Regions from separate parts of the Lysinibacillus sp. FSL P4-0201 genome, predicted to be linked through region 1. Evidence: riboswitches for the same ligand, from Rfam matches in the RefSeq annotation. Region 1 holds a riboswitch; each other region holds the start of a gene.

The links. Region 1 has a riboswitch for lysine ahead of MKY76_RS01390 (amino acid permease). Riboswitches for the same ligand answer to the same signal wherever they lie in the genome.
Positions count from the first base shown of each region.
Region 2: it holds a riboswitch for lysine, as region 1 does, so the genes downstream of both, MKY76_RS16715 (aspartate kinase) here and MKY76_RS01390 (amino acid permease) in region 1, are expected to answer to the same signal.
Region 3: it holds a riboswitch for lysine, as region 1 does, so the genes downstream of both, MKY76_RS11420 (transporter substrate-binding domain-containing protein) here and MKY76_RS01390 (amino acid permease) in region 1, are expected to answer to the same signal.

Region 1 covers NZ_CP151995.1:280,819-288,654, reverse strand. Annotated here, with positions in the region: gene MKY76_RS01400 (sensor histidine kinase) at 1-280, opposite strand, end outside; gene MKY76_RS01395 (response regulator transcription factor) at 287-979, opposite strand; gene MKY76_RS01390 (amino acid permease) at 1,130-2,593, opposite strand; lysine riboswitch at 2,675-2,851, opposite strand; gene MKY76_RS01385 (MFS transporter) at 3,030-4,238, shown strand; gene MKY76_RS01380 (hypothetical protein) at 4,300-4,833, opposite strand; gene MKY76_RS01375 (nitric oxide synthase oxygenase) at 4,883-5,929, opposite strand; tRNA gene MKY76_RS01370 (tRNA-Glu) at 6,500-6,571, opposite strand; tRNA gene MKY76_RS01365 (tRNA-Asn) at 6,573-6,649, opposite strand; tRNA gene MKY76_RS01360 (tRNA-Ile) at 6,656-6,729, opposite strand; tRNA gene MKY76_RS01355 (tRNA-Gly) at 6,734-6,807, opposite strand; tRNA gene MKY76_RS01350 (tRNA-Phe) at 6,813-6,888, opposite strand; tRNA gene MKY76_RS01345 (tRNA-Ser) at 6,895-6,987, opposite strand; tRNA gene MKY76_RS01340 (tRNA-Ala) at 7,001-7,076, opposite strand; tRNA gene MKY76_RS01335 (tRNA-Pro) at 7,092-7,168, opposite strand; tRNA gene MKY76_RS01330 (tRNA-Arg) at 7,184-7,260, opposite strand; tRNA gene MKY76_RS01325 (tRNA-Lys) at 7,279-7,351, opposite strand; tRNA gene MKY76_RS01320 (tRNA-Gln) at 7,365-7,439, opposite strand; tRNA gene MKY76_RS01315 (tRNA-His) at 7,449-7,524, opposite strand; tRNA gene MKY76_RS01310 (tRNA-Trp) at 7,573-7,646, opposite strand; tRNA gene MKY76_RS01305 (tRNA-Tyr) at 7,651-7,734, opposite strand; tRNA gene MKY76_RS01300 (tRNA-Thr) at 7,742-7,817, opposite strand; tRNA gene MKY76_RS01295 (tRNA-Asp) at 7,826-7,836, opposite strand, start outside.
Region 2 covers NZ_CP151995.1:3,327,021-3,334,856, reverse strand. Annotated here, with positions in the region: gene trxA (thioredoxin) at 1-178, shown strand, start outside; gene uvrC (excinuclease ABC subunit UvrC) at 302-2,092, shown strand; lysine riboswitch at 2,200-2,377, shown strand; gene MKY76_RS16715 (aspartate kinase) at 2,511-3,737, shown strand; gene MKY76_RS16710 (YslB family protein) at 3,836-4,270, opposite strand; gene MKY76_RS16705 (succinate dehydrogenase cytochrome b558 subunit) at 4,543-5,151, shown strand; gene sdhA (succinate dehydrogenase flavoprotein subunit) at 5,218-6,972, shown strand; gene sdhB (succinate dehydrogenase iron-sulfur subunit) at 6,978-7,757, shown strand.
Region 3 covers NZ_CP151995.1:2,279,037-2,286,872, forward strand. Annotated here, with positions in the region: gene MKY76_RS11410 (2-oxoglutarate dehydrogenase E1 component) at 1-1,142, shown strand, start outside; gene odhB (2-oxoglutarate dehydrogenase complex dihydrolipoyllysine-residue succinyltransferase) at 1,233-2,495, shown strand; lysine riboswitch at 2,835-3,021, shown strand; gene MKY76_RS11420 (transporter substrate-binding domain-containing protein) at 3,141-3,998, shown strand; gene MKY76_RS11425 (amino acid ABC transporter permease) at 4,169-4,894, shown strand; gene MKY76_RS11430 (amino acid ABC transporter ATP-binding protein) at 4,907-5,638, shown strand; gene MKY76_RS11435 (DUF6501 family protein) at 5,902-6,099, shown strand; gene MKY76_RS11440 (toxic anion resistance protein) at 6,148-7,215, opposite strand; gene MKY76_RS11445 (5-bromo-4-chloroindolyl phosphate hydrolysis family protein) at 7,212-7,836, opposite strand, start outside.

The DNA.
Region 1 (7,836 bases):
AAATATTGGCCAACATCTTTTTCATGGAATTTTCCATTTTACGATGTGTAGCCTGAATTTTTTGATGTTGATCTAGCAAAGTATTCAGTGTAATAAGTAACTGTTGAATTTCTGAATTTGTAGTTGTTACTAGAATCTTTTCATACATCTGTTCATTCACAATTACGTGTAGTTTTCGATGAATATATTGGATAGCACGTTCTTGTTCCTTCTTGATTTTCCATTGAAAAATAAGAATGCCGATTAGCAATACAATGATTAATAATAATAGAAATATCATATATTTTTACCCTTCAAATTTATAGCCGATTCCCCATAGGGTTTTAATATAGTGAGGATGTGACGGATCATCTTCTATTTTTTCACGGAGTCTTCTGATATGTACATTTATAATATTTTCATCTCCATAATAGGCATCTTTCCATATCGTCTGATAAATTTGCTCTTTGGTAAAAACTCTGTGACGATTTGTCACAAACAATTTTAAAATGGAAAATTCCTTTGATGTCAGCTTTATCTCTTGTCCGCTCTTTGTTATTGAGAAATTAACGATATCTATCTTTAAATTATCAATTTCAAGGACCTCTTGCTTTTGTTCAGCTTGACTAGAGTATTTCGTAGCTCTTCTGATAACAGCCTTTACACGTGCTGAAAATTCCAGCATAGAAAAGGGTTTAGCAATATAATCATCTGCCCCTAATCCTAAGCCCAATGCTTTATCAACATCACTGTCTTTTGCAGACATAATAATGATAGGAAGTGCTGCCTGCTCTCTAATAATCTTTAATACTTCCAATCCATTTAATTTAGGTATCATAATATCTAAGATGACCAAATCAAAGATATTTTGCAAACAATTTTGTAATGCCTCTTCGCCATTAGTCACTGTTGTGACATGGAAACCTTCCATCGTTAAGTAATTAGAAACCATTTCACGAATGGCTTCATCGTCTTCTACAAGTAAAATATGCTTTTGCACTATGATGCACCTCTCCTATCAAAACCCAATTTCCATATGTATATTACATTACCATATTTATGATGTATCATTAGAGATTTGTTTATGAGTGTTGAAAAAAGAGCTGCTCCATAAACCATCACTCTTTGGTTTATAGAACAGCTCTATTATTTAATCTTCAACTTTTAAATCACAATCTTCAAGTGGAAGCATTTTTGTTTTGTGCTTTAATTTATAGCCAAACCATAATGCTAAAAATAATGGAATCCCAATATACGAAACAAGGATACCGTACCAATCAATCTTATCGCCTGTAAAGGCTGTGTAATTTTGTCCAATGACTACGATCATACAAACTGTAAAAGCAAATAATGGTCCAAACGGATATAATTTGGCTTTATAAGGTAATAACTTTGGATCTAAGCCTTGTGCATCAAACGCTCGGCGGAAACGATAATGACTAAACGCAATACCTAGCCATGCAATAAAGCCAGACATTCCAGAAGCATTTAATAGCCAGATATAAACCACTCCATCGCCAAAGAAGGATGCCAAAAATGCTAAGCAGCCTACAGCTAATGTTGCCATAAGTGCATAAATCGGAATACCTCTACGACTTAGCTTTGCAAAAAATTTAGGTGCATGTCCATCCACTGCTAATTGCCATAACATACGAGAAGATGCATATAGTCCTGAATTTCCTGCTGACAGCATAGCCGTTAAAATAATGGCATTCATTAATGAAGCAGCAAAGGCAATACCTAGGCGGTCAAACACTAGTGTAAACGGTGATACTGCGATATCTTCTGATAATAAACGTTCGTCTGTAAATGGAATTAACATCCCAATTGCACCAATCGCTAAAATATAGAACAAAAGAATACGCCAAAATACAGATTTAACAGCCTTCGGAATATTTTTACCAGGATCATCTGTTTCACCAGCTGTAATTCCTAGTAATTCTGTCCCTTGGAATGAAAATCCTGCAGCTAGGAAAATACCAAATGTAGCAAGGAAGCCACCATGGAATGGCCCATCACTAACAAAGAAATTAGTGAAACCTACAGGAGCCTGCCCACCTAAAATACCAAAAATCATTAGTAAGCTAATGATAATAAAAACAATAACCGTTGCTACTTTAATCATGGCAAACCAATATTCACTTTCACCATAACTTTTTACGGATAGTAAATTAAACGTCAATACAACAGCAATAAATAATACTGTCCAAAGTGCTGATGAGCTATCTGGGAACCAATATTTCATAATTAATGACACAGCAGCAATTTCGGCAGCAATGGTGATTGCCCAGTTATACCAGTAGTTCCAGCCTAATGCAAAGCCCAAAGCAGGATCTACAAATTTGGTTGCATACGTACTAAATGAACCTGAGGATGGCATATAGGCAGCCATTTCCCCTAAGCTTGTCATTAAAAAATACACCATAATACCGATTAAAGCATAGGCAAGCAATGCTCCTCCAGGCCCTGCCTGAGCAATTGCACCTCCACTGGCTAAAAATAGCCCCGTACCAATTGTACCGCCTAAAGAAATCATTGTAATATGACGGCTTTTTAATTCTTTTTTCAGCTTCGGCGCTTTATGTCCGAGCTGATTTACTTTTATTTCACTCACGATATAGCTTCCTTCCTATTTATGAGGCAAAAAAATGCCATCACATATACACTGTGATGGCTACGTTAATCCTCAGTTTTCCTACATGATAGCTCAACACGTTGTGCAAACGTGACAGTTCTGTTCCTTTCGGAGACAGCCCCAGCATGAGGTTTTCAAGTCCCCTCACACTTCGGCAATATTTCCTTTCAACTAATTTCATCAATGCTTGTCATTTCAATTAGCATACTTATAAATATCGCGACCTCTACCTCAATACAAACATGAGGCATATAATTATTAAATTTATGATGTTTATTATACTAACATAAGACCATAGACATTTCAATACAACCACAAATGTTCTGTATTTTATGAATCTTCTACTATTTTTAATAGTGTGATAAAGTGTTATAGTAGTTCAATTAGAATGGTTATTATTAGGGGGGATTTTATTTTGACTACAAATGATCATTCCACTAGTTTTCCAAGTAAAAAAATTAGCTGGAAAGGAACAACCTTACTTTTAGTCTTTGGAGTTATCTTTATAGCCTCTACATTACGAATGCCACTAACTGTTGTTGGCCCAATTATATCCTTTATCCGTGAAGATCTTGGAATATCTAATGTTTTGGCAGGCTTTCTAACAACGATACCATTGCTGGCTTTTGCTGTTATATCTCCATTTGCACCAGTTGTAGCACGCAAACTAGGGCTTGAGCTAACATTATTTTTATCCACTTTTCTCTTGGCTTTAGGAATTGTCCTACGTTCACTTGGTACTACAGAATTACTTCTATTGGGTACTGTGTTAATTGGCGTAGCCATTTCTTTTGGAAATGTACTAATTCCAGGATTACTGAAGTTGAAATTTCCCTATCATGTGGGTTTATTAATGGCGTTTTTCACCATGTCCATGAATTTTACTGCTGGCCTTGGTGCTGGTATTAGCTATCCGATAGCTAATTCATCGTTAGGCTGGCAAGGTGCACTTTCCATTGCACTCATACTCGTTCTAATTACAATCTTAATTTGGATACCTCAACTAAAATCAAATAAACCGGAACCAGTTACTACATCTAAGAAGACCAGTACACCTTTATGGAAATCACCTGTTACTTGGGCTGTCACAGGGGCAATGGGTTTACAATCTTTATTATTCTACACAACAGCAGCTTGGATACCTGAGATCTATATTGCTCAAGGTTTAGCACCTGATAAAGCTGGCTGGATGTTTTCAATCATGCAATTCTCACAAGTACCAATGGCCTTAGCAGTGCCTATTATTGCTGGTAAAATGACTTCTCAACGCCCACTTGTATTGATGTTTACATCCTTCTATTTAGTAGGCTTTGTTGGGGTTGTCATGGAATGGACAAGTCTTGGGGTACTGTGGATGGTTCTTCTAGGGTTAGCAGGTGGTTCTTCATTCGCCCTAGCAATGATGTTCTTCACTCTCCGGACTCGTACTGCATTTGAAGCAGCAGATTTATCAGGCTTTGCACAATCTTTGGGTTATTTATTTGCCGCAATCGGTCCTATTCTTTTTGGCTACTTGCATGATTTATTTGGTGGCTGGAATATTGCGGGATGGCTCTTTGTCGTTGTAGCAATGTTACTCTTCTTTTGCTCAATGAGAGCCTCTAAGGATGAGTATGTGCATTAAAATTAAATAAAGCAGGTGGATTAGATTCCTCCATCTGCTCTATTTCTATAGTGTTTAAACATTACTTAATTGTCGGATTGCGGAGTAATGTTAGCAATTCAGCAAGGCATTCTGATGCTTCATTATGACGAGCTGTTATAGTAGAAAAAATAGGAACAGCCTCTTGTAAAAGCATATAACTATAATAGTAATAGCCTACAAAAGCTTGCTCCTCATAGCCCTTTGGCGTTTCTTTCTCCCACTCCTGTTCATCATTATCCTCATTTTCTATCCACAAATAGTTGACGTCTAATAGCTCCTGCATATTTTTAACAGTATTGACTGGGTCGAGATAATCCTTGGTAATAGCATGTGCCACAGCTAAATATAACTGTACCTCTTGTAAGGAGACAGCCTCTAATTTTTTACGAGTAAGCTTTTTTAGCAGGACAAGCAAAACCCATGGTGTCACCTGCCACAGTGTTCCTTGATGTTCAATTAATTCAGCTAGCTGTGTGTATTGCTCCTGTTCTATCAGCTTAGGAATGGCTGTACCTCTACCATAAGGTGTCGTCAATTGTCTCCATGGGATATTGGGAATTTGCTGATCTAACATAGTAAGCCCTCTCTCATCAAAAGTATCGAAAGTAAACAATTCTTTTACACTAATAGCATGGTTTTTGATAAAAATAATTTGGTGTATGATAAATATTTACATAGGGTTTATGGAATATATGAGTTGTGGCAGGGGAAAGTGGTGGGATTAACCATGTCCAGTTGCCTGTAACTTCTCTTCCTGTTGATTTTTCTGCCTCCTCAAACAATTTAAACTGCTGAGCTGCTGTATGATGATCAACAATGCTCACACCATCTTCTTTAAATGAGTGAAGAACAGCAATATTAAGTTCTACTAAAGCACGATCACGCCAAAGAGACGCTTGTTTGGTTGTATCAAGATTAAAAATCTCTGCAATTGCAGGTAACATATTATAACGATCATGATCTGCTAAATTTCGTGCACCAATCTCTGTTCCCATATACCAGCCGTTAAATGGAGCTGCTTGAAAATCAATTCCAGCCATTTGAAAACGCATACTCGAAATAATAGGTACGGCATACCACTTCATTCCTAATTTCTCCATATCGATTGACTCTGGATGACGGATTGAGACCTCTACTATATTTTCTTCAGGAATTACAAACATTTGAGGAGCACGATTATCCACCTGTATAACGAGTGGTAATACATCAAAATCAGTTCCTTTACCTCTCCATCCTAACGACTCACACACTTTTGTAAATTTAATGGACTGTGAATCTCCAATAATGCCTGCATCTGTTTCATAGCCTGCATAACGAATTAGTTGATGATTCCAAATCCGTACTCTATCTGAAGCAAACACTGTTATAGTTGGACGAATTTTCCCATGATTTGTCGCATAATCAATATGTTCTAGTAATTTTTGAAAAATAGCCTTTTCATCTAAAACATCACGTGCATCTACCACATGCAGTGACTGCCAAAACAGACGTCCAATACACTTATTGCTATTTCGCCATGCCACCCGTGCGCCAAAAACTAGCTCCTCTGTTGTTGGGTGATATTCACCTGCATCCTTAACTGCCTGTAATCTATTCTTTAACCAAAGTTCTGATTCATTTTGTTCTGTCTGATATAGACTTAAAAATTGCTGTATCTCCTGTATATTCATATCGATTCCTCCACTTATCCTCATATTAGAGGAACAAAACAACAAGCACCATGAAAATAGTAATTGAAAAAACATACATATTTTATATATGAAATAGTTTGTTCATATTTACTCTATAGACTCTCTTTCGTAAGAGAATGTAAGGGAGAAAGATATTAATTATTATAAAAAGGCTACAGTAGTCATGTAGCCTTTTTCAGGGGGTTGTAGAACAAAGAAATCAATAGAATTTTTGTAAATGGTGAAAAAGCTATTCGTTCTGGGCTACTTACTTGCTGCTGGTGCTTCGCTTTCGCATAGAGCAGAACCAGTTTCACAAATTCTCTGGGCAGGATTTCGCCTGTATCGCTATACTAGAGAAGTCAAGCAGCCTTCACAAAAGTATTGACCATGGAAGTGTACGTGGTAAGTGAAACGGTTTATAGGAGCCCATAGTAAGATGCTAGGGGAATGAAATTCAGTCCCTCACCTTGCAAATAGATCTTTTTCTGCTATTGCATTATCTTTTATCGTTTAACGAACAGGAGAATAGAAAAAAGCATGTAACACACATCTGTGCTACATGCTTGATGACCCGTACGGGATTCGAACCCGTGTTACCGCCGTGAAAGGGCGGTGTCTTAACCACTTGACCAACGGGCCGTGGCTCCGAAGGCAGGACTCGAACCTGCGACAACCTGATTAACAGTCAGGTGCTACTACCAACTGAGCTACTTCGGAATAATATGGGCCTAAATGGACTCGAACCATCGACCTCACGCTTATCAGGCGTGCGCTCTAACCAGCTGAGCTATAGGCCCATTTTGGAGCGGGTGATGAGAATCGAACTCACGACATCAGCTTGGAAGGCTGAGGTTTTACCATTAAACTACACCCGCAATAATGGTGGGTCAGGACGGAATCGAACCGCCGACACTTAGAGCTTCAATCTAATGCTCTACCAACTGAGCTACTGACCCGAAAAATGGAGGAGGTAGAGGGATTCGAACCCCCGCGCGGTGTTACCCGCCTGTCGGTTTTCAAGACCGATCCCTTCAGCCAGACTTGGGTATACCTCCAAAAATATTACAATGGTGGAGCCTAGCGGGATCGAACCGCTGACCTCCTGCGTGCAAGGCAGGCGCTCTCCCAGCTGAGCTAAGGCCCCATTTATCATGAAAGATGGTCGGAATGACAGGATTCGAACCTACGACCCCTTGGTCCCAAACCAAGTGCTCTACCAAGCTGAGCTACATTCCGTAAACATGATTTTATTGGCGCGCCCGACAGGAGTCGAACCCATAACCTTCTGATCCGTAGTCAGACGCTCTATCCAATTGAGCTACGGGCGCATGTTAATTAAAAAATGATGAGCCATGAAGGACTCGAACCTTCGACCCTCTGATTAAAAGTCAGATGCTCTACCAACTGAGCTAATGGCTCGTGAAATTAAAAATGGCTGGGGTACTAGGATTCGAACCTAGGCATGACGGAATCAAAATCCGTTGCCTTACCGCCTGGCTATACCCCAATTTTAAAATGGGGCGACTGATGGGAATCGAACCCACGAATGTCGGAACCACAATCCGATGCGTTAACCACTTCGCCACAATCGCCACTATATAGATTATATTAGCTGTATTATGAACGAGTACCTCAATACCTGGCAGGGGCAGTAGGAATCGAACCCACACCAAAGGTTTTGGAGACCTCTATTCTACCGTTGAACTATGCCCCTAAAATGGTGGAGGGGGACGGATTCGAACCGCCGAACCCTAAGGAGCGGATTTACAGTCCGCCGCGTTTAGCCACTTCGCTACCCCTCCAAGGGAATGGTGCCGGCGATAGGAGTCGAACCCACGACCTACTGATTACAAGTCAGTTGCTCTACCAACTGAGCTACACCGGCAATAATAATGGCGGTCCCG
Region 2 (7,836 bases), 1.6 Mb from region 1:
AGGTAGTGCGGCTAAAATTGTAAAAGTTGACGTTGACAATAACCAAGGTACTGCAGCTCAGTATCAAATTATGTCAATCCCATCTTTACTATTATTTAAAGATGGAGAATTAGTTGACAAAACAGTAGGCTTCCAACCAAAAGAAGCTTTAGAAGCATTTATCGCAAAACATGCGTAATGAATGAAGTTCACAAAGCCGAGCCATCAATTGATGTGTTCGGCTTTTTTTCGTTATATAATAAAGAAAATAACTAACATTATTCTAATAAGGGGAATTTTTACTTAGGGGGGCAGGTAGGTAATGAACGATTTAATAAAGCGAAAACTGGATATTTTACCAGATCAACCTGGCTGCTATTTGATGAAGGATCGACAAGGGACTATCATTTATGTCGGTAAAGCAAAAGTTCTAAAAAACCGTGTACGTTCTTATTTTACGGGAACACATGAAGGGAAAACGCAAAGGCTTGTAGGTGAAATAGAAGATTTTGAGTATATTGTAACGTCATCAAATATTGAAGCACTTATTTTAGAGCTGAATCTCATCAAATTACATGATCCAAAATATAATGTCATGTTAACGGATGATAAGACCTATCCATATTTAAAAATTACGAATGAAAAACATCCTCGTCTGATTACGACACGGAAGGTAAAAAAGGATAAGGCAAAATATTTTGGTCCTTATCCGAATGCCTATGCAGCAAGTGAAACGAAAAAGCTATTGGATCGATTGTATCCGCTGCGCAAATGTGTACAATTACCTTCCAAGGTTTGCTTGTACTATCACATGGGTCAATGCTTAGCACCTTGTGTGAAGGAAATTGATGGTCAGGTTTATCAAGAAATGATTGAGGATATGACGAAGTTTCTAAATGGTGGTGTGGAGGCAGTCAAAAAAGAGCTTGAAGTTAAAATGCTAGTAGCTGCAGAAAACCTAGAATTTGAGCGAGCGAAGGAATTCCGAGACCAAATTGCCCATATTGATACGGTTATGCAGAAACAAAAAATAGTTTCAAGTGATACTACAAATCGAGATGTATTTGGCTATGCTGTTGAAAAAGGATGGATGTGTGTTCAGGTTTTCTTTGTGCGTCAAGGAAAGCTGATTGAGCGCGATGTCTCAATTTTTCCCATCTATCAAGATGCAGAGGAAGAATTTTTAACATTTGTTGGGCGCTTTTATGAAAAGCCAGAGCATATTAAGCCAAAAGAAATTTTTATTCCACAAGCCATTGATGCAGCTATCTTAACAGAATTATTAGAAATTAAAGTGCTCACACCGAAAAGAGGTCAAAAGAAGGAATTGGTTGAATTAGCTACCAAAAATGCTGAAATTGCTGTGGCAGCTAAATTCCAGCTAATAGAGCGTCAGGAAGAACGTACGATTGGTGCTTGTGAGGCACTTGGTGAAGCAATGGGCATTAGTACACCTTTACGAATTGAAGCTTTTGATAATAGTCATATGCATGGAACGGATGCAGTATCTGCTATGGTTGTTTTCATTGATGGGAAGCCTGCGAAAAAGGAGTACCGAAAATATAAAACGCGTACAGCAGCCAAGCATGATGATTACGGTGCAATGCAGGAGGTTATACGTCGTCGCTATATACGTGTTTTAAAGGAAGGACTACCATTACCAGATTTAGTCTTAATTGATGGTGGTAAGGGACAAATGGAAGTAGCCCGTGAAGTACTAGAAGATGAGCTTGGTCTTGTTATACCGATTGCTGGTTTAGCCAAGGATGATAAGCATAATACATCTCAGCTCTTGTTTGGTGATCCACCAGAAGTGATTAGCTTAAAACGTACAAGTGATGGCTTTTATTTATTACAACGAATTCAAGACGAAGTCCATCGCTTTGCTATTACCTTCTTGCGTCAACAGCATGAGAAGCATGCCATTCAATCTGTATTAGATCATATTGAAGGGGTAGGACCAAAACGAAAGCAACAGCTGCTTAAACATTTCGGTTCAGTCAAAAAAATTCGAGAGGCGAGCGAGCTAGCATTACAGGAGGCTGGGATGCCCGCTAATTTAGCAAGCCAAATTTTTAGCTATTTTCAGCAACAATCATTGTCAAAGGAATAGGCATGTGCTATGGTTATAAATAACATTGTTTTCAATGTTATGGAGAGTCAACTGCGTGACTAGTTTGTTTACGCTAAGGCTTAATGAATTGAATACATTCACTTTAAAGTGATGATAGAGGTGCAAGATTCAAGAGTAACACGATGGAGGATGGACAAGTCCAGAGATATTGTGTGAAAGGGGAGCTTGCCGAAGTACAGTATTGTTGTTCCATTGCCGTACTGGTTTTGCATTTAAGAAATGTAAGACTGTCGATTCTAAACGTTTCGGAGAGCTATCACACATGCGCAAGTTACGATTATTGTACATGTTATAGGCAGCTTTCACGTTATGTGGAGGCTGCCTTTTAGTTTTCTAGAAACGGTTTTACCCCCCATAATTTGGTGAAATACATGAACTGGAAGGGAGAACGAAAGAAATGGCTAAAATCGTGATGAAGTTTGGAGGAGCTGCATTAGCTTCTTCTGAACAAATCCAAGAGGCTGCTAGGAAAGCGATTGCTGAAAAGGACAAAGGATTGGATGTAGTAGTGGTCGTTGCAGCAATGGGACACACTGCGAAAGAGATGAAAATGATGGTACACCAACTAACTGACGATGTGTCGAAAAGAGAATTAGATGCAGTTTTGTCAACTGGCTCTCAATTATCTAGTGCTTTATTTGCCATCGCTTTGCAGGAAGCAGGCTATGAGGCTGTATCTCTAACTGGATGGCAAGCTGGTATACATACGGATGGTATGTATCGACATGCTCGTATCGACTATATAGATATTAGTCGTATGGAAGAACATTTTGCACAGGGACAAATTGTGGTTATTGCTGGAGAACAAGGGATTGACGAAGTGCACAATATCACCACGCTTGGGAAAGGTGGAGCTGAAACAACTGCTGTTGCACTTGCCATAGCGTTGGAAGCGGAGAGAGTAGATATGTATACAAATGTGGACGGTGTTTATACAGCAGATCCACGATATGTTCCCAATGCCCAAAAGCTTCAAGAAATTTCCTATGATGAAATGTTGGAATTATCGAATTTAGGGTCTCATATCATACATCCTCGTGCGGTGGAGTTAGCGAAGAAATTTCAAATGCCTGTTATTATACGTTCAAGTTTAATAGAATCAGTAGGCACTTTATTGAAGGAGGAAGTGGAAATGGAAAAAAATTTAGTCGTTCGTGGTGTTGCATTTGAATCAGATATTATTCGTTTAACAGTGGGGTATGATGCTTTTTCCAATGCTTCATTAGCAGATATATTTACGGTTCTTGCAGAGAACCGTATTAATGTAGATATTATTGTCCAAGCCATTATTGATGGGTTGAAGCCAACTGTATCGTTTTCCATTTTAAAAGAGGAATTTGCGGAAGCATTACGTGTTTTAGAGGATAGTAAATTATCACTTGGATTTAGTTTTGCTGACTTCGAAATTGGACTAGCAAAAGTTTCTATTATTGGTTCAGGCATGGCTTCTAATCCAGGCGTTGCTGCTCGTATGTTTGATCGGTTACGTCGTGAAAATATCCCTGTAAAAATGGTTAGTACTTCTGAAATAAAAGTGTCCGTTGTTGTACCACAGGATGATATGATCCAAGCAGCTAATGCTCTCCATGATGAGTTTAATTTAGAGCAAGCACTTTACATATAATAATAGAAGAAACAGCATTTTATGTAATTGACCGAAATAAAAGGAAGAAAAAAGAAGGATTGTCATCCCATTCTTTAATGGGAAACAATCCTTTTTAATTATTCTGAGGGAATGGTATTCATAATACGTTCTTTAACGTCCCATTTGACTGTAAACATGACGTATTGTTGCTTTTCCCGTTTTTCATTATAGCATTCTGTCAGATAGCCTTTAGCTAGTTGAATTTGCTCTGCTATAAATCCTGCTTCAAGTTTAAAGCTGCGCTGCTTTATTTGAAGAATTTCAGGGTCATTTGTCAACTGGAAAATACGTCCATCTTTTGATTCCTTTATGAGTTCTAATGTACCCCAGCAGGCATCTGCGAAAAATGCGATAAGTTCATCTTGACTTTTACATGGGAACTTTCGAGCAAGCTCTTTACCTGCCCAATAAAGGACGTCATCTTCATGTTTACCGAGTATAGAAGATAGAATATGATCACGAATGATCTCATAGCCAAATGATGAGATTGTAGGAGATGGAGTGTTTAACATTGTTATCCTTCTTTCTTAGAATTTTCTTAAAATTTAACGGTAATAAAGTAATGATAGATTTTTCGAGAAAAAACGACGCATCATGTACTAGATTAGTTCTTTAATAAGCTCTATGAAAAACTCCGAGTTGCCTTGACGCTCGTAGCTCTTGAGAGTACAATAAACATGTCATAATATTGTACCATGATGAAATACACAGTCAATGAAGTATCATTTACAAAATGATGACTTCTTTTGTTGTGCTATTTTAAGTACTAAGGGGGGTAACAGTCTTGTCGAAAGATCGAGAGTTTTTATGGCGTCGCTTACATTCTCTACTTGGGATCATTCCAGTAGGTCTGTTTTTAACGATGCACCTGTTCATTAACTTTACAGCAACAGGCGGGGCAGAAAGTTACAACGATGCTACCGCAGTAATGGAAAAGATTCCATTCCTTATCCTAGTTGAATGGATTGTCATCTATATTCCATTAATGTTCCACGCATTCTATGGTGTCTACATTGCATTCACTGCTACACCAAACACAGGACGTTTCAGCACGTACCGTAACTGGATGTTCTCTTTACAACGTTTTACTGGTGTATTCTTAGTGATATTTATTGCATGGCATATTTTCCAAACTCGTATTCAAAAAGCACTTGGCACACACGTTGATTACGACATGATGGCGAATATTGTTGCTAATCCATTCATGCTTGGATTCTACATTGTTGGTATTTTATCAGCAACTTTCCACTTATCTAACGGTTTATGGGCATTCCTAGTAAGCTGGGGTATTACACAATCTCCTCAGTCTCAAAAGATCGCTACTTACGTAACAAACATTCTTTTCGTAATTCTAAGTGTAGTTGGTGTGGCTGCTATTTTAGCTTTCGTATAATTCAATAGAAGCTACGATAGAGCACATGCAATCATTGCAATTTTTTAAGAGGAGTGAGAAATAATCATGGCGAAAAGCAAAATAATTGTTGTCGGCGGTGGTCTTGCCGGTCTGATGGCAACGATTAAAGCAGCTGAAGTTGGTACTGAAGTTGATTTATTCTCATTAGTTCCTGTAAAACGCTCACACTCTGTTTGTGCGCAAGGCGGAATTAATGGTGCGGTAAATACTAAAGGTGAAGGGGATTCTCCATGGATCCACTTTGATGATACAGTTTATGGTGGGGACTTCCTAGCGAACCAACCACCAGTTAAAGGTATGTGTGATGCAGCACCTGGCATTATCCACTTAATGGACCGTATGGGTGTTATGTTCAACCGTACACCAGAAGGACTTTTAGATTTCCGTCGTTTTGGTGGTACTTTAATGCACCGTACAGCTTTCTCTGGTGCAACAACAGGTCAACAATTACTATATGCGCTAGATGAGCAAGTTCGTTCTCATGAAGTAGCTGGTTTAGTAAATAAATATGAACACTGGGAATTCCTTGGTGTTATTATCGATGAAGACGGCGTTTGTCGTGGTATCGTAGCGCAAGATATGCGTACAGAAGAAATTAAATCATTCCGTGCAGACGCTGTTATTATGGCGACTGGTGGCCCTGGTATTATCTTCGGTAAAACAACAAACTCTGTTATTAACACAGGTTCTGCTGCTTCTATCGTTTATCAACAAGGTGCTTCATATGCGAATGGTGAATTCATTCAAATTCACCCAACAGCGATTCCTGGAGATGACAAAAACCGTCTAATGTCAGAATCAGCTCGTGGCGAAGGTGGTCGTATTTGGACTTATAAAGACGGTAAACCTTGGTACTTCTTAGAAGAGAAATACCCAGCTTATGGTAACTTAGTACCACGTGATATTGCGACACGTGAAATTTTCGACGTTTGTGTAAACCAAAAACTTGGTATCAATGGCGAAAACATGGTATACCTAGATCTTTCACATAAAGATCCACATGAATTGGACGTTAAACTTGGTGGTATCATCGAAATCTACGAAAAATTCGTAGGGGATGACCCACGTAAATTACCAATGAAAATTTTCCCAGCAGTTCACTATTCAATGGGTGGATTATGGGTTGACTACAATCAAATGACTGAAATTCCTGGTCTATTTGCAGCAGGTGAATGTGATTACTCTCAACATGGTGCAAACCGTCTTGGTGCAAACTCATTATTATCTGCTATCTACGGTGGTATGGTTGCAGGACCAAACGCAGTAGACTATGTAAAACACCTTAAAAAGCATGCTGAAGATCTTCCACAAGAGATTTACGATGCTCGTGTAAAAGAGGAACAAGCGAAATGGGATGCTATCATGAAAATGGAAGGCACAGAAAACGCTTACTTACTGCATAAAGAGCTTGGTGAAATGATGACTGCTACAATGACTGTAGTACGTTACAATGATCAGCTTGAAGATACATTGAAAAAACTTGATGAGCTTACTGAGCGTTGGAACAACATCAACATCAATGATACGCAAAAATGGAGCAATCAAGGCGCACACTTTACACGTCAGCTTAAAAATATGTTAGTGCTTGCAAAAGTAATGACAAAAGGTGCACTATTACGTAATGAATCTCGTGGTGCACACTATAAACCTGATTTCCCTAACCGTGATGATGAGAACTTCTTAAAAACAACAATGGCGAAGTTTGACCCAGCTACTGGTAATCCAATCATCACGTACCAAGAAGTCGACGTTTCATTAATCCCACCACGTAAACGCGACTACTCTGCGAAAGGAGACTAAAAGTTATGCAAATCGCAGCTAATACTGGAAGAATGGTCAAAGTGGAAATCTTACGTCAAGATACACAAGGCGGCAATAGCTACTGGCAAAAATTCCAAGTGCCTTACCGTCATGGTATGAACGTAATTTCAATTTTAATGGAAATTCAAAAAAATCCTGTTACTGAAGATGGTGTAAACACATCACCAGTATCATGGGATATGAACTGTTTAGAAGAAGTTTGTGGTGCATGTTCAATGGTGATCAATGGCCGTCCACGTCAATCATGTTCTACACTAGTAGACCAATTGACAGAGCCGATTAAATTGGAGCCAATGAAAACATTCCCTGTTATTCGTGACCTACAAGTTGACCGTGAACGTATGTTCAACGCACTTAAAAAAGTTAAAGCATGGGTACCAATCGATGGTACGTATGATTTAGGTGAAGGTCCACGTATGCCAGAAGGTAAACGTCAATGGGCTTATGAACTATCTAAATGTATGACTTGTGGTGTATGTATGGAAGCATGTCCAAACGTGTCTGAAAAAGCTTCATTCATCGGACCAGCTCCATTATCACAAGTACGTCTTTTCAACACTCACCCAACTGGTGCTATGATTAAAGATGAACGTTTAAATGCAATTATGGGTGATGGTGGCCTTGCAAACTGTGGTAACTCTCAAAACTGTGTTGCTGCATGTCCAAAAGGTATTCCTTTAACAACATCCATCGCTTCATTAAACCGTGCAACTACAGTGCAAATGTTCCGTAACTTCTTCGGTTCTGACCACTACGTAGACTAATATACGGACAAGCTGAACTCCCTTACACGAAGTGTAAGGGAGTTTTTTATAGTTATAGAAATGAAATTTATCAAGTTGT
Region 3 (7,836 bases), 2.0 Mb from region 1:
TTTTAGTGTTTGAAGAAAACTTCGAACCACAGAAAAAGCTTGGTAAAATCTTAGAAAAACGCCGTGATGCTTATGCGTCTGCAAAAGTTGACTGGGGTCATGCTGAAACTTTAGCGTATGCAACGATTATTCAAGATGGCACACCAGTACGCTTTACAGGTCAAGATGCACAACGTGGTACATTCTCTCAACGTCACTTAGTACTGCATGATAAAAACAATGGCAATGTCTTCACACCACTACACCATATTTCTGGTGCGAACGCATCCTTTACAGTACACAACTCTCCGCTGACTGAAGCTGGGGTGGTAGGCTTTGAGTATGGTTACAACCTAGAAAATAGCCATGTACTAACAGTATGGGAAGCACAATTCGGTGACTTTGCGAATATGGCACAAGTGATGTTTGATAACTTTATTTCAGGGGCACGCTCAAAATGGGGTCAAAAATCTGGTCTAGTTATCCTTTTACCTCATGGTTATGAAGGTCAAGGTCCAGAGCACTCTTCAAGCCGTATGGAACGCTATTTACAAATGTCAGCTGAAAATAACTGGTTTGTAGCGAACTGTTCAAATGCAGGAAACTACTACCACTTATTACGCCGTCAAGCAGCATTATTAGGTACAGAAGGGGTACGTCCACTTGTAGTCGTATCACCAAAATCATTATTACGTCACCCATTAGCTGCGGCGAATGCTGAGCAATTAGCAAATGGTTCATTCCAAGAAGTGATTGAACAACCAGGCTTAGGGGCTAAACCAGAAGCTGTAGAGCGTATCGTTTTAGGTACAGGTAAAGTGATGATTGACTTAGCAGAGCGCGTGAAAGACGGCGAAGGCTTCGATCACCTACACATTATTCGTGTAGAACAACTTTACCCATTCCCAAAAGAGCAAGTAGCTGGTATCATTGCTAAGTATCCTAATGCAAAAGAGATTGTTTGGGTACAAGAAGAACCTAAAAACCAAGGCTCATGGAATTATGCATTAGAAACATTATATGAACTTTCAGAAGGTAAAAAACTTCGCTATGTAGGCCGTCCTGCAATGAGCTCAACTTCTGAAGGGGATGCAGATTCTCATAAAGCAGCACAAGCAGCTCTTATTGAAGATGCGGTTGCTGAGCCAGTAAAGGTTAAATAACATATATCAATTTTTGAAACCGGGCTACTTGCCCTTAAGCAGTAGCCCTTCTATGTGCGTCATGCACGTTAATCAAAGGAGGAAATGAAAGTGGCTGAAATTAAAGTCCCTGAATTAGCAGAATCGATTACAGAAGGTAGTATCGCACAGTGGGTAAAAAAAGTGGGCGATCGCGTTGAAAAAGGTGAATTCATCGTTGAACTTGAAACAGATAAAGTAAACGCTGAGATCATTTCTGAAGAAGCAGGTGTATTAACACAAATTTTAGCTGAAGAAGGCGATACTGTACTAGTTGGTCAAGTTATCGCAGTAGTAGAAGCAGGCGAAGGCGCAGCAGCAGCTCCAGCAGCGGCAGCACCAACTGAGGCAGCACCTGCACCAGCAGCGCCACAAGCAGCACCTGCACCAGTTGCAGCAGCTCCAGTAGTAGAAGAAACTTCTGGTGAGCGTGTAGTTGCATCTCCAGCAGCACGTCGTCTTGCACGTGAAAAAGGTATTGACCTTGCAGCGGTATCTCCAGTAGATCCACAAGGACGTGTACGTGTACAAGATGTAGCAGCTCATGGTACAGCACCAGCTGTAGCACCAGCAGCAGCACCTACATCCGTAGCAACTTCAGGTGGCCCAGTAGTATTCACACCAGCAGCTAATTCTGACCGTGTAACAATTGAAAAAATGAGCCGTCGTCGCCAAACAATTGCAAAACGTTTATTAGAAGTTAAACAATCAACAGCAATGTTAACAACATTCAACGAAATTGACATGACAAACATCATGGCACTTCGTAAACGTAAACAAGAAGAGTTTGTAAAAGCAAACGACATCAAACTTGGTTTCATGTCATTCTTCACTAAAGCTGTTGTTGCAGCACTGAAAAAATACCCATACGTAAACGCTCAAATCTCTGGCGATGAAATTCATTTAAATAACTTCTTTGATATCGGTATTGCTGTATCGACTGAAGAAGGTTTAGTCGTACCAGTTGTACGCGATGCAAATAGCAAAAACTTTGCAGAAATCGAAAAAGATATTGCTAACTTAGCGACAAAAGCTCGTGATAAAAAATTAGGCTTAAATGACATGGCTGGTGGATCATTCACAATCACAAATGGTGGTGTATTCGGTTCATTAATGTCAACACCAATTATGAACGGTACGCAAGCTGGTATTTTAGGTATGCACTCAATTGTAAACCGTCCAGTTGCAGTAAATGGTGAAGTTCAAATCCGTCCAATGATGTATGTAGCACTTTCATACGATCACCGTATCATCGATGGTAAAGATTCTGTAGGATTCTTAAAAACAGTTAAAGAATTAATCGAAAATCCTGAAGATTTATTATTAAATTCATAATCCCATTAAACCCTGCGAACAATGTTCAGCAGGGTTTTTTGTATGACGAAAGGTACTGACCGATTCTATGCTTGAAAGAGTGCGAATGTTACATCGTTTAGAGGAGCAAAGAAAGAAAAAACGAAACTTTTCTCACATATAGAACATACTCTATAATAAATTTTTGTTGTAATTTTCAGAAATATCAACAAAAGTTCAACGATTTAAAGTGGAAGCAGAACGCACAATATCCTAATATTGTCATTAGTCAGAAAAATGTTAAAATCGTCTTGACGAACATATTAGTTTTATAGTAGTATCTAAATATCAATTAAATAAACAAACCTCACGAATTGTTACCAGTGAGGTAGAGGCGCGGTATTTATTAGTTCATTGTTGAGTAAAAGCAAGCGAAGACGCAATGAAGAAGGAAATATCGCCGAAGTATAAAAGGAGCTCGTACTTTTATACTGGGTCTGCAGTGAATAAGTGCAGGACTGTCCTAGTAAATGGATTTCCAGATTTACTAGGTTGTGCTATCTCGGAAACATGGAAATTATAGTGAGGATTTGGGCAACTGTCATAAAAGGTAAGACCTAAGTTCAGTAAACTTAGGTCTTTTTTAGTACAGTTGTCTTATTTTTTTACAGAAAAGGGGAGTTTTTCATGAAAAGAAAATGGTTGTTAGTAATGATCTCTATCATGACGGCAATTGTGCTAGCTGCATGTGGCACAAGTGACAAAAAAGAGGGCGGTTCAAGTGATGCTGGAACTGACAAAGAAGAAGGCGGCGGTGAATTCCGAATTGGAATGGAGGCTGGCTACCCACCGTTCAACTGGACACAGCAAGACGATGCAAATGGCGCAGTGAAAATTGCGGATAATGCAGAGTACGCTGGTGGCTATGATGTACAAATGGCAAAGAAAATTGCCGAAGGTCTAGGCAAAGAGTTAGTCATTGTTAAAATGGAGTGGGACGGTTTAGTTCCAGCGCTACAATCAAACAAAATTGATGCAATTATTGCAGGTATGTCACCAACAGAAGAACGTAAGAAAACAATTGATTTTACAGAAAACTATTATACTTCGGATTTTGTTATGGTTATTAAAAAAGGTAGCAAATATGAAGGCGCAAAATCGATTCAAGACTTCTCAGGTGCTAAAATTACATCACAATTAAATACATCAAACTACACAGTTATCGATCAAATTAAAGGCGTAGAAAAGCAAACAGCAATGGAGAGCTTCCCAGCAATGCGTGTGGCGTTAGAAGCAGGTAAAATTGATGGCTATGTAGCTGAACGTCCAGAGGGCATTTCCGCTTCTGCTGCCAACGATAAATTCACATATGTAGCATTTGAAGAAGGCTTTGATACAGACCTATCAAATACTTCAATTGCTGTAGGCTTACGTAAAGATGATGCAAATCGTGAAAAAATCAATGAAATCCTAAAAGGCATTTCAGAAGATGATCGTCAAGCGATTATGGAAGAAGCTATTTCTCAACAACCCGCAGCACAATAATGACATGGCACGGACTAGCAATTAGTCCGTGCATGATCATTTCATCATTATCAAAATGAGAACCTCTCTACATAATGATAATGTCCTAGCGTGACAAATCATAGAATGGTAGAAAGAGCTAGGACACAAAAGAAATAAGCGAGCAAGATGACATTGTTAGGAGGAACATCATGAGTCTTGAATGGATACTTTCAATTATTGAAAACAACTGGCAAATGTTTTTACGAGGTGCGTATTATACGTTACTGATTTCGAGTATTAGTACAATTATTGGTGCATTTATCGGATTTTTCATCGGAATTATGCATACGATTCCAGTTCGTAAAAAAGGTGTGAAATTTTATAGCTTAAAGCTCATTAATTTTATACTAACATGCTATGTTGAATTTTTCCGTGGTACACCAATGATTGTACAAGCTATGGTTGTCTACTACGGATTAGATATCGCATTCGGTATCGATATGCACTTTATTACAGCAGGTATTTTAGTCGTTTCCCTCAATACTGGGGCATATATGGCAGAAATTGTTCGTGGCGGTATTGTATCCATTGATAATGGTCAATACGAGGCAGCATCAGCAATTGGCATGAATCACTTCCAAATTATGCTTCATGTTGTCTTACCACAAGTAGCGCGTAATGTTTTACCAGCGACAGGTAACCAATTAATCATGAATATTAAAGATACAGCCGTATTAAATGTCATTGGAGTAACGGAATTATTCTTCCAAACAAAATCAATTTCGGGTAACAACTTCCGTTATTTCGAATCATTCTTCGTTGCATGTGTTCTTTATTTCATCATGACATTTACCGCATCTCGCATCCTTCTGTATGTTGAAAAACGTCTAGATGGTCCTGATGCCTATCAAAAAGAACAAAAAGAAGCCGTATAGGGGGACGCACAAATGGCAGTCATTAAAATCGAGCATTTAAGTAAATCATTTGGACGTAACCAAGTGTTAAAAGATGTGAATTTCCAAGTGGAAAAAGGGGAGGTAGTTTGTTTAATTGGCTCCTCTGGCTCTGGTAAATCCACATTGCTTCGTTGCATAAATTTATTAGAAACGCCAAGTGGCGGTCAAATTATTTATAAAGGGGAAGACATCCTAGATGAAAAGCACAATATTCAAGAATATCGCACACATTTAGGCATGGTGTTCCAGCAGTTCAATTTATTTAACAACCACAATGTCATAAGTAATTGCACAGTGGGCCAAATCAAAGTGTTAAAACGTTCGAAAAAAGAAGCAGAAGAAACGGCGCTTAAATACTTGAAAATCGTTGGCATGGATCAATATGTGAATGCCAAGCCCCGTCAACTCTCAGGCGGACAAAAGCAGCGTGTGGCCATCGCTCGTGCCTTATCAATGAATCCTGATGTAATGCTATTCGATGAGCCAACATCCGCATTAGACCCAGAAATGGTGGGTGAGGTATTAAAGGTAATGCGTCAGCTAGCAAACGAGGGCAATACGATGCTCATCGTGACACATGAGATGGAATTTGCCAAAGAAGTAGCAGATCGTGTTGTCTTTATGGATAAAGGTGTAATTGTGGAAGAAGGCCCTCCAGCACAAGTATTAGTCAATCCACAACATGAACGTACGAAGGAATTTTTAAAGCGTACATTAAAATAAGCACAAAAAAGTGAGTCCAACCTGTTGGACTCACTTATTTTCTAGAATTCCATTCTGCATAAAGTACAAAGCAGATTGCGAATGCTACAGCAATGATAAAAAACCATTGCGGTACACCACCAAAACTCATCATAACACCTCAAATATTCATTTTTTTTGGATAGAATAGGTATAGTATTTCTTTTTTCTCCACAAAAGACCAAAAATATTATAAAATAAGCAATAGACATTAGCTTTTGCTAGTAAAGAGAGGTAGAGAGAATATGTTACATTTAAAATGGAAAGATGCGCCAACATTACGAACGGTTACTTGCAAACATACAAATGCATCGAAATACTTAGTATCAAACGTATTAACAGTAGGAAAAGAGTATGAAGTGAAAAATGAAACAGAAGAGTTCGTTTTTATCATCGACAACACAGGTAATGTCGGTGGCTACTATAAAGATTATTTTGAATAAAAACAAACAGGGTGGTTCAGAACATTTGCTGAGCCACCCATTTTTTTGTTAATCTCGCTGATAGCTGCTAGCACCCGCCACATCCTGTAGCTGTTGTTTCTCTTGTTCAGTTGCGGTATGCAGGGCAAAGACATCTTTAATTGCTGTTTGCAGCTCTTGCTGTGTTTCTTTAAACTTCGAAACTTGCTGTTCAAACGTGGGACTTGAGAAGCGATCATGAGCCCTTGATAATCGCTCCTCTAAACGTGCATAATGATGATCCATATGCATCGATAGCATCATCGCCAGTTGGTTTTTCCAGAGCGGAATCAAGGTAACGATAGAAAACTCAATTTTTTCAGCTAATGTTTGATTGGCCTGCTGAATCATACGAATTTGAGGAGCTGTTTGCAGAGCGACTTGCTGTGATACTTGTAAATCATAAATACGTTGATCGAGTCTTTCGATTTGAGCAGCAAAGTCATTTAATTGCTGGATCGCAAGTGGCTGTTTGGTAGCTTGGACACTCGTTATTTGTGCAGGTAGCTCTACCTCAATGGCTTGCTGCTTTTTCATTTGTCCTGCGGCAATCGCCGTTGCCAATTCCTCAAAAAATCCTCGATTATGGGCATAAAGCGCCTCTAAGTTTTCAACATCTTTTATCAGCTGAAGCTGTGCACGTTCTAGCTGAACGCCAATGCGCTCCACCTGTATACTAATACGTTCAAATTCTGTGAGTGTTTGCTTCACATTAGGCTCGGTTTTGCCAAAGATTTTTTTGAAAAAGGTTTGCTTTTTTGGTTCCAAAGCAGTCGGATCTACTCGATCTAACGTCTGCATTAAAGAATCCAGCATTTGACCAATTTTAGTGACATCCTTTTGCTTTACTTGAGCAAGCATGCGGTCGGCAAATTGAGACAGAGCTCGCTGTGAATCTTGCCCAAGGGACAGCAATGATTCAAAATCAGTCAAATCGATTTGACTGGCATACAGTAATGCACGACTTTGTGCAAGAGGCGATAGCGTTTCATAAGTCGCCATCGCCTCGTTTTGCGGAGTTGTTTCTAAATAGGATTGGACTAGTGGAGAAAGCCCTGGTATGGTATTTAGTTGAAATGCGTGTTCGTTTGCTGTCATTTATCATCGCCTCGCCAGTCCAATTGTTCTCTACGTCTAAGATTGGAACGATTTGCGAATTCAATCTCCATTTGCAGATGATCGATATCATTTGCAAGCGCATCCTTCAAATCAATTTGAATTGTGTCATTCAAATCAGTTAGGGTTTCACGTGTTTTGGATAAAGTTAATTGAATTTCCTTATCCTTCACTGGCTGCTTGGAAAGCATTGTATATTTATCCGTTAATTCTACAGCAGAAGGTAAGTGTGCATAGAAAAATGGTTCCACATTATAAAATTTACGTGGGTCTGTCTTGACGATTTTGACGATATTTTTGGAGATACGCGTCATTTCAAGTAGTTGTTTAAACGCTGAAACAGAACGTACACGTAAATAGTTTTGACTCAATGTTTGAATATGCTTATTAGCTGTTAATACTTGTGTTTCAATGTGTTTGAATTCTTCTTTTGTGATGCCTGCTATTTGCATGACTTTCTTTTTTTGTCTATGTTTCAGCAACGCTGTACTCGTCGCATAGGAACCCGCAAACAGTAAACCACCAAGGAAGAATCCAGGATTTGCCGCAATTGCTGCGATAGAAACAGTTGTGAGCGAAATAAGAAAGCTGGCACTATGTCTA